Regions from separate parts of the Pseudoalteromonas sp. BMB genome, predicted to be linked through region 1. Evidence: predicted binding sites of a transcription regulator. Region 1 holds the regulator's gene; each other region holds the start of a gene.
The links. Region 1 encodes MetJ, which represses methionine synthesis genes. Its sites were predicted from a motif close to TAGACGTCTAGACGTCTA; they were not measured.
Positions count from the first base shown of each region.

Region 1 (2,280 bases):
AGCGCCAGAGTGCTTTGAAATTGAGCGCGCGCTAATCGAACGTTGTGACGTTCCTGTATTCCATGATGATCAGCACGGCACCGCAATTGTAACCGCTGCGGGTATGCTGAATGCGTTGGAAATCCAAGGTAAAGATATTCACGATGCGATTATTGTGTGTCTTGGCGCGGGTGCAGCTGCTATTGCTTGTATGGAATTATTGATCAAGTGTGGTGCTCAACGTGAGCACATCTATATGCTGGACAGAAAAGGCGTGATCCATACTCGCCGTGATGACCTAAATGAATACAAAGAGCTGTTTGCAAACAACACGGATAAGCGTACGTTACAAGACGTGATTGCGGATGCGGATGTATTTGTTGGTGTTTCTGGCCCAGACTTACTTTCTGCTGAAGATCTAAAATTAATGGCTGACAAGCCTGTGGTATTCGCTTGCTCTAACCCAGATCCAGAGATCAGTCCTGAAGTTGCACACGGTGCACGTAATGATTTGATCATGGCGACAGGTCGCTCAGATTATCCAAATCAAGTAAATAACGTGCTGTGTTTCCCGTTTATCTTCCGTGGTGCGCTTGATGTACGTGCAACCGCTATCAATGACGAGATGAAGATTGCAGCGGTTGAAGCAATTAGAACGATTGCGAAAGAGCCTGTGCCTGCTGAAGTGTTAAAAGCAGCTGACGTGGATAGTCTTGAGTTTGGTCCTGAGTACATTATTCCAAAACCAATGGATCCGCGTTTGTTACCTCGTATCGCAAAAGCGGTAGCGGTAGCTGCAATTGAATCAGGTGTGGCACAAATCGATATGCCTGCTGGATATATGGAATAATACCATTGGTATTATCCAAATGAAAAAAGCCTCGATTGAGGCTTTTTTTGTGTCTGTATTTCCACAGAGTAAGAGTAGTTATCACTCTTCGTTTATTTCTGGGATCTCCAAACCGCGCTCTTCCATTATTTGTCTTACTTCTAACGGAATACGCTCTGGATTATCTTTTCTCAAGTCTTCATCACTCGGCAGTGGCTGACCTGTGAAGGCATGTAGAAACGCCTCACATAAAAGCTCACTGTTCGTGGCATGACGTAAGTTATTCACTTGGCGACGTGTACGCTCATCAGTTAGCACTTTGAGTACATTCAGAGGTATGCTCACCGTGATCTTTTTTACTTGCTCTGCTTTCTTACCGTGTTCTGCATATGGGTGAATATACTCACCGTTCCATTTTGCCATAATTGTGTACTTGCCTCAGTTACATCAATGCCAATATGACTGGGTTCTGGTCTACATTATTCACCAACCGCATGAATATAGGGATAACCTTACGAATTAAAGATAAATCCCAAACTCAAATAGATGAATAAACTAATCCGCCATAGCGAGATAGAAGAATCTCTGCCATAGTTTTCAATAACTCAGTCGTATTAGCAACGCCTAGAGTGGCGAAATTTTATCGGTTTAAAAAAGATAGTCAAATACTAGTTATTTAGCCATTTAGCAGTATAAATGTTTTGACTTCTAGTTTCTGTTGCTCTAACCTTTTAGACGTCTAAACATCCAACTATCTAGGTGACCTTATGAGTCAAGTTAATAAATCGACGGTTGCAGTGCGTCACGGTATAGAAGCTGATAAAGCACATGGGGCAGTAGTGCCACCGCTTTACCTTTCTACCACCTATTCTTTTGCCGATTTTGATACCAAACGCGACTACGATTATGGACGCAGTGGTAACTTTAATCGTGATGTGCTTGCACAGGCACTTACCGAACTTGAAGGTGGTGCTCGTGGCATTATTACCGCGACTGGCATGGCTGCCGTTCACCTAGTAACTCAGCTACTTAACCATGACGATACGCTGGTTATTCCACATGACTGTTACGGTGGTAGCTATCGCTTGTTTACATCGCTTGCTAAGCGTGGATTGCTCAAATTAGCCGTCTTGGATCTCACACAATCGGAAAGTCTTGCACAGCTGCAGCAGATCAAACCTAAATTAGTTTGGATTGAAACACCAAGTAACCCAATATTAAGGCTAACGGATATAGAAGCTGTCGTAAATGCAGCACACGCAGTGGGTGCTTTGGTCGCCGCCGACAACACCTTCTTGTCTCCAGCACTACAAAATCCCATTGCCTTTGGCGTAGATGTAGTCGTGCATTCAACTACTAAATATATCAATGGTCATTCTGATGTCGTGGGGGGCGCGGTGATCGCGCGTACACAGGAGTTGGGTGATGAGTTAGCTTGGTGGGCGAATAATATCGGTATTACCGGTGCACCT
Region 1 is NZ_MBQA01000157.1:6,846-9,125, forward strand. It holds gene BB427_RS09560 (malic enzyme-like NAD(P)-binding protein) at 1-829, shown strand, start outside; gene metJ (met regulon transcriptional regulator MetJ) at 911-1,231, opposite strand; gene metB (cystathionine gamma-synthase) at 1,576-2,280, shown strand, end outside.

Region 2 (2,280 bases), on a different contig from region 1:
GTCGACTGGCGTATGTAATAATGAGCATGAAGGAGCAAGCCAGAGATTATTACCACGACGTTCATGAACCAGAGCAAGTTGCTGATATACACCTTCAAGATCCGAGCGCCAAATGTTACGACCATTCACAACCCCGAGAGACAGTACGCTATCCTTCCCAACTACTTTCTCTAACGCAGCCAAGTCGTAGTTTGCCGTTACGCAGTCAAAATGTACGCCTTCTACAGGGTAAGACCGGATATCTTCAACATGCGCTTGTACGGAGTCAAAATAACTGGCCAACAACACTTTTACTCCTTGGCCGCTCAACGCATCAAAACTCCGGCGCAGCGCGTTGCGATAAGCATCATCGATTTCCAATGCTAAAATAGGTTCATCAATTTGTACCCACTCAACGCCTTGCTCAGCAAGCTTGCCTAGTACCTGCTGATATACAATCAATAACTTATCTAATAAAGCCAATTTATCGAACTCTTGACCAACGCATTTAGCTAAGTAGAGATAGGTTACCGGGCCGATCAATACGGGCTTTGCTTGGTAGCCAAGTAATTGTGCTTCTTCTACTTGAGTAAACAACTCCGTCCAAGTTAGGGAAAATTCCTGCGTTTGAGTTAACTCGGGGACGATGTAATGATAATTGGTGTTGAACCATTTCGTCATTTCACTTGCAGCACACGCACAGCCGCTAGGTGCTCGCCCTCTGCCAATCCGAAACAAAGTATCGAGATTTACCGACTCATCATTTTTATGACGACAAGGAATAGCGCCGACAAGCAATGAAATATTCAACACGTGATCATACCAAGCAAAATCGCCTACAGGGAGAAGGTCAACACCAGCGTCAGCTTGCAATGCCCAGTTTTCTGCACGAATGCGTTTTCCTTCCGCGATTAATTCGACTTGTGTTAAGTCGCCTGACCAATAGCGTTCTACTGCAAATTTAAGTTCACGCTTTTTGCCTACGCGTGGAAAACCCAAGTTATGTGTTAATGCCATGATTTTAATTCCGTCTAGATGTGTGGATGTCCAAAATGTAATTCTCATGATCAAAAACAACAATTGATGCTTTCTCAGATTTCATATGAATAAAATTAAATTGTAATTTTTTGCAAAATTTTTACAGAAGTAGTGACAACGCTGTCATTTTTAGTGTTATAGTGGATTTGTGAATTTTTGAACAATTCACCGTAGGTATTTAGACGTCTAGACATTGATAATAACTAAATAGAATCGTAATATTGAGTAATGCTGAGATTTGCTCACTTCAAATATGAGAATTGTTGATAATGATTGATATAAAGCACCTAAAGACTATCTCCACCTTGAAAGAAACTGGTTCTCTTGTGAATACAGCACGAGAGCTATTCCTGACTCAATCAGCTTTATCACATCAGATCAAAGATCTTGAGAGCAAACTCGACTGCCAACTCTTTGAGCGCAAAACGCAGCCGGTACGTTTTACCCCTCAAGGGATGTTATTATTGGAACTTGCCAACGATGTTTTACCTAAAGTTGAAGCAACAAAGTGTCGTTTGAAGGAAAGCCTTAATCAGCCTATCTCGCAACTCAGATTAAGCGTGGAATGTCATGCCTGTTTTCACTGGTTGCTGCCAACAATTAAAGAATTCAATACCTTTTGGCCTGACATTAAAGTCGATTACGAACGTGGCTTTAGCTACGACGCGATTCCTGACCTTATTGAAGATGAGCTGGACTTAGTACTTACCTCAGACATTCGCGAACCAGAGCAACTGGAATACGCACACCTATTTGACTTTAAGTTAAAGTTAATCGTTGCACCAGATCACGAATTGGCCAAGAAGGCCTATGTCACAGCACTCGACCTAAAAGATGAAACCATCATTTCTTACCCTATTCCTCGCGAGCGTCAAGACATATTTAAGCATTTTATTCAAAATGCACGCTTTGACGGTACGCTAAAAACCGTCGATCAAGGTTTATTAATCTTCCAACTGGTAAGTGCAGGCATGGGGGTTGCGGCATTACCAGACTGGTTAGTGACACCTTATGAGAGCCAAGGGCTAATTAAATCGATTCCTCTAGGCGCACTTGGGCTAAATCGTCCAATGTATTTAGCAATGAAGAAAAGCATGAAAGATAACCCTGTTTATCGTCATTTCCTCAATACTTGCCGAAAAACCACTGCAAGATAGATGACTGGGCTCTTTTTTGAGCCCTAACTGTTAGACATTTCTACAACTCCCATCTCATGCTAGCATTGCGTTAGGCTTATCTTAATCTAGGGCATGTTTAAATGTT
Region 2 is NZ_MBQA01000106.1:61,133-63,412, reverse strand. It holds gene metE (5-methyltetrahydropteroyltriglutamate--homocysteine S-methyltransferase) at 1-996, opposite strand, end outside; gene BB427_RS08205 (LysR substrate-binding domain-containing protein) at 1,287-2,174, shown strand; gene BB427_RS08200 (YdcF family protein) at 2,276-2,280, shown strand, end outside.
Region 2: a site for MetJ is predicted at 1,197-1,214, ahead of metE (5-methyltetrahydropteroyltriglutamate--homocysteine S-methyltransferase). Genes of this name have one in related genera too.

Region 3 (2,280 bases), on a different contig from region 1:
GTCTTGCTTTGGCTCAACAGGAATATCGGCTTGGTAGTCACCCTTTTTCCAATTACCCCAATGCTTCTTCACCATAGCCATAGTTGCTTTAGGATCTACATCACCTACGATCACAAGTGATACATACTCAGGCTTATAAAAGCGCTCAAAGAAGGTTTTACCATAGGCCATTTGATCAGGCATTGCTTCGATGTCTTCAAAAAAGCCCATCGTTGTGTGTTTATAGGTATGTTTATCAAATGCTTCTTTTCTTACCGCAGAAAGCAGTTTTCGAACTGGACTGGCATTATTTTTAAGGTATTCACCTTTAACAGTTAGTGCCTCAGTACGAAACTGCTCTTCACTGTAAGTCAGGTTTTGAAAGATATCCGCTTCGATTTCTAATACTTTATCTAAATGCTGCTTCGAGAAATTTAAGTGGTAGTTCGTGTAGTCATTGGTGGTGTAGGCGCGATTATCAACACCTGAATTTTTCAAAATGTCCGAATAAACGTCTTGTGGATACTTTTCTGAGCCTTTGAACATCATATGCTCAAAGAAGTGAGCAAAGCCGGTTTTACCCGCTTCTACTTCATTACGCGAACCAACAGAAACCGGAATTTGTAGCGATACCACATCAGGATAGTTAGTTTTAACTACCATGACGCGAAGGCCATTTTCTAGCTCTTCCAAAACATAATCTTGGGCGAATACTTTATTGGATTGGGCAGCTTGAGTACTTACAGCTGACTGTTGAGCTTGGTCTGAATTCGTCGCTGCGCAGCCACTAAGCGCTAAGCTTACGGCAAAGCTGGTTGCTAGTAATTTGAATTTCATGAATTTGGTCCTAATCATATTTTTTATTCTAAGTAAGTCGTGTTCACTTACGTTAGCAAACCTCCTGATTATGCCCCAAAGTCATACTAATTCGCTAATTTCCAAGGTGATTTACCACCCTAATGTGTAAACAAATATGAAATTTTGGTTTGAGCGCTTGAGATAAATTCATAATTATTGAAATTCTTTCATTAAAAAAATCTATCTAGACGTCTAAATGGCTGCTATATTAGTAAAGAGATACAGAAATGCTTTTGTGGAATGAGGATTATGGCTTTAACGCTTCAAGAGAAAATCATTGACCCTAACCAAGGGGTATATTTAATTGGTACCACACCACCTAAGATTGGCACCGACCCAGAGCAGCTAAAATCAATTGCCGCTAAACTTTTGGGCCGTTTACATGAGATTGAATACGACGGCGTGATCATCTATGACATTCAAGATGAAAGCAGCCGTACTCAAGTACCACGCCCATTTCCTTTTAAGCACACCGTTGATCCGTGTGAATATAGCCAGTTGATCCGCGAATTGTCACACCTTGATGTAATTACGTATAAAAGTGTGGCACAGCGAGATAGTGAAGCTTTTGGCAATTGGTTAAGCAGCACTAAACAGCAATATGGGTTAAACAATCTAGTATTAGTGGGCAGTCCATCTTCACAAGGCGATATTAAGTTGCCGCTTTCTGAAGCCTATAAGGTACTGAAGCATCACCAAGATGACTTTTTCTTGGGTGGTGTAACCATCGCAGAGCGCCACGCCAGTAAGCGTAATGAACACGAAAGATTAATTGATAAAACAGAGCAAGGCTGCCAATTTTTTGTTTCCCAAGCAGTGTATGACGCTCAAGCAACCATAGATCTTATCACGAGCTATGCTCGCACCTGTAAACAGCAAGGGCAAACACCAAAACGCATTATTCTTACCTTTACTCCATGTGGTGGGGAAAAAACCTTGCAGTTTATGGAATGGCTGGGGATCTCAGTACCAGAAGCAACCAAATGGCGCATGTTAGATGCAGACAATACACTAAGTGAGTCAATTCGTATTTGTAGAGAAAATCTAGATCAAATCTTAAAAAGCTGCTCACATCTAGATATTTCTCTTGGCTTAAATATTGAGAGCTTAACAAACCGCAAAGAAGAAATAGATGCGTCGATAAACCTTTATAGGCTATTGAAGGCGACCATGGAATTATGCCTTGCGGAAAAGCAAATTGCTTAATGCAGTCTAGGGCCTGTTGATCTTCCAAGTTTGTTTTTGCAGCAGTTTGATTGGTATTTATACAAGGCAGAGCCTGCGTAGCATAGTCATTCTATGTAAGTCTGGCGATAACACAGTAGAAATGCCAATCAAGCGCTGCCCTTTGGGTTCACCTGAGTGCGCTTTGTTCATTGTTGCTCAACTTTTGCCTAGATTACTAGGCGGCAAGTCGAGCGTCGCGACCAAAACACATTCAGA
Region 3 is NZ_MBQA01000197.1:11,047-13,326, forward strand. It holds gene BB427_RS19750 (M16 family metallopeptidase) at 1-816, opposite strand, end outside; gene BB427_RS19755 (methylenetetrahydrofolate reductase) at 1,087-2,043, shown strand.
Region 3: a site for MetJ is predicted at 1,023-1,040, ahead of BB427_RS19755 (methylenetetrahydrofolate reductase). Genes of this name have one in related genera too.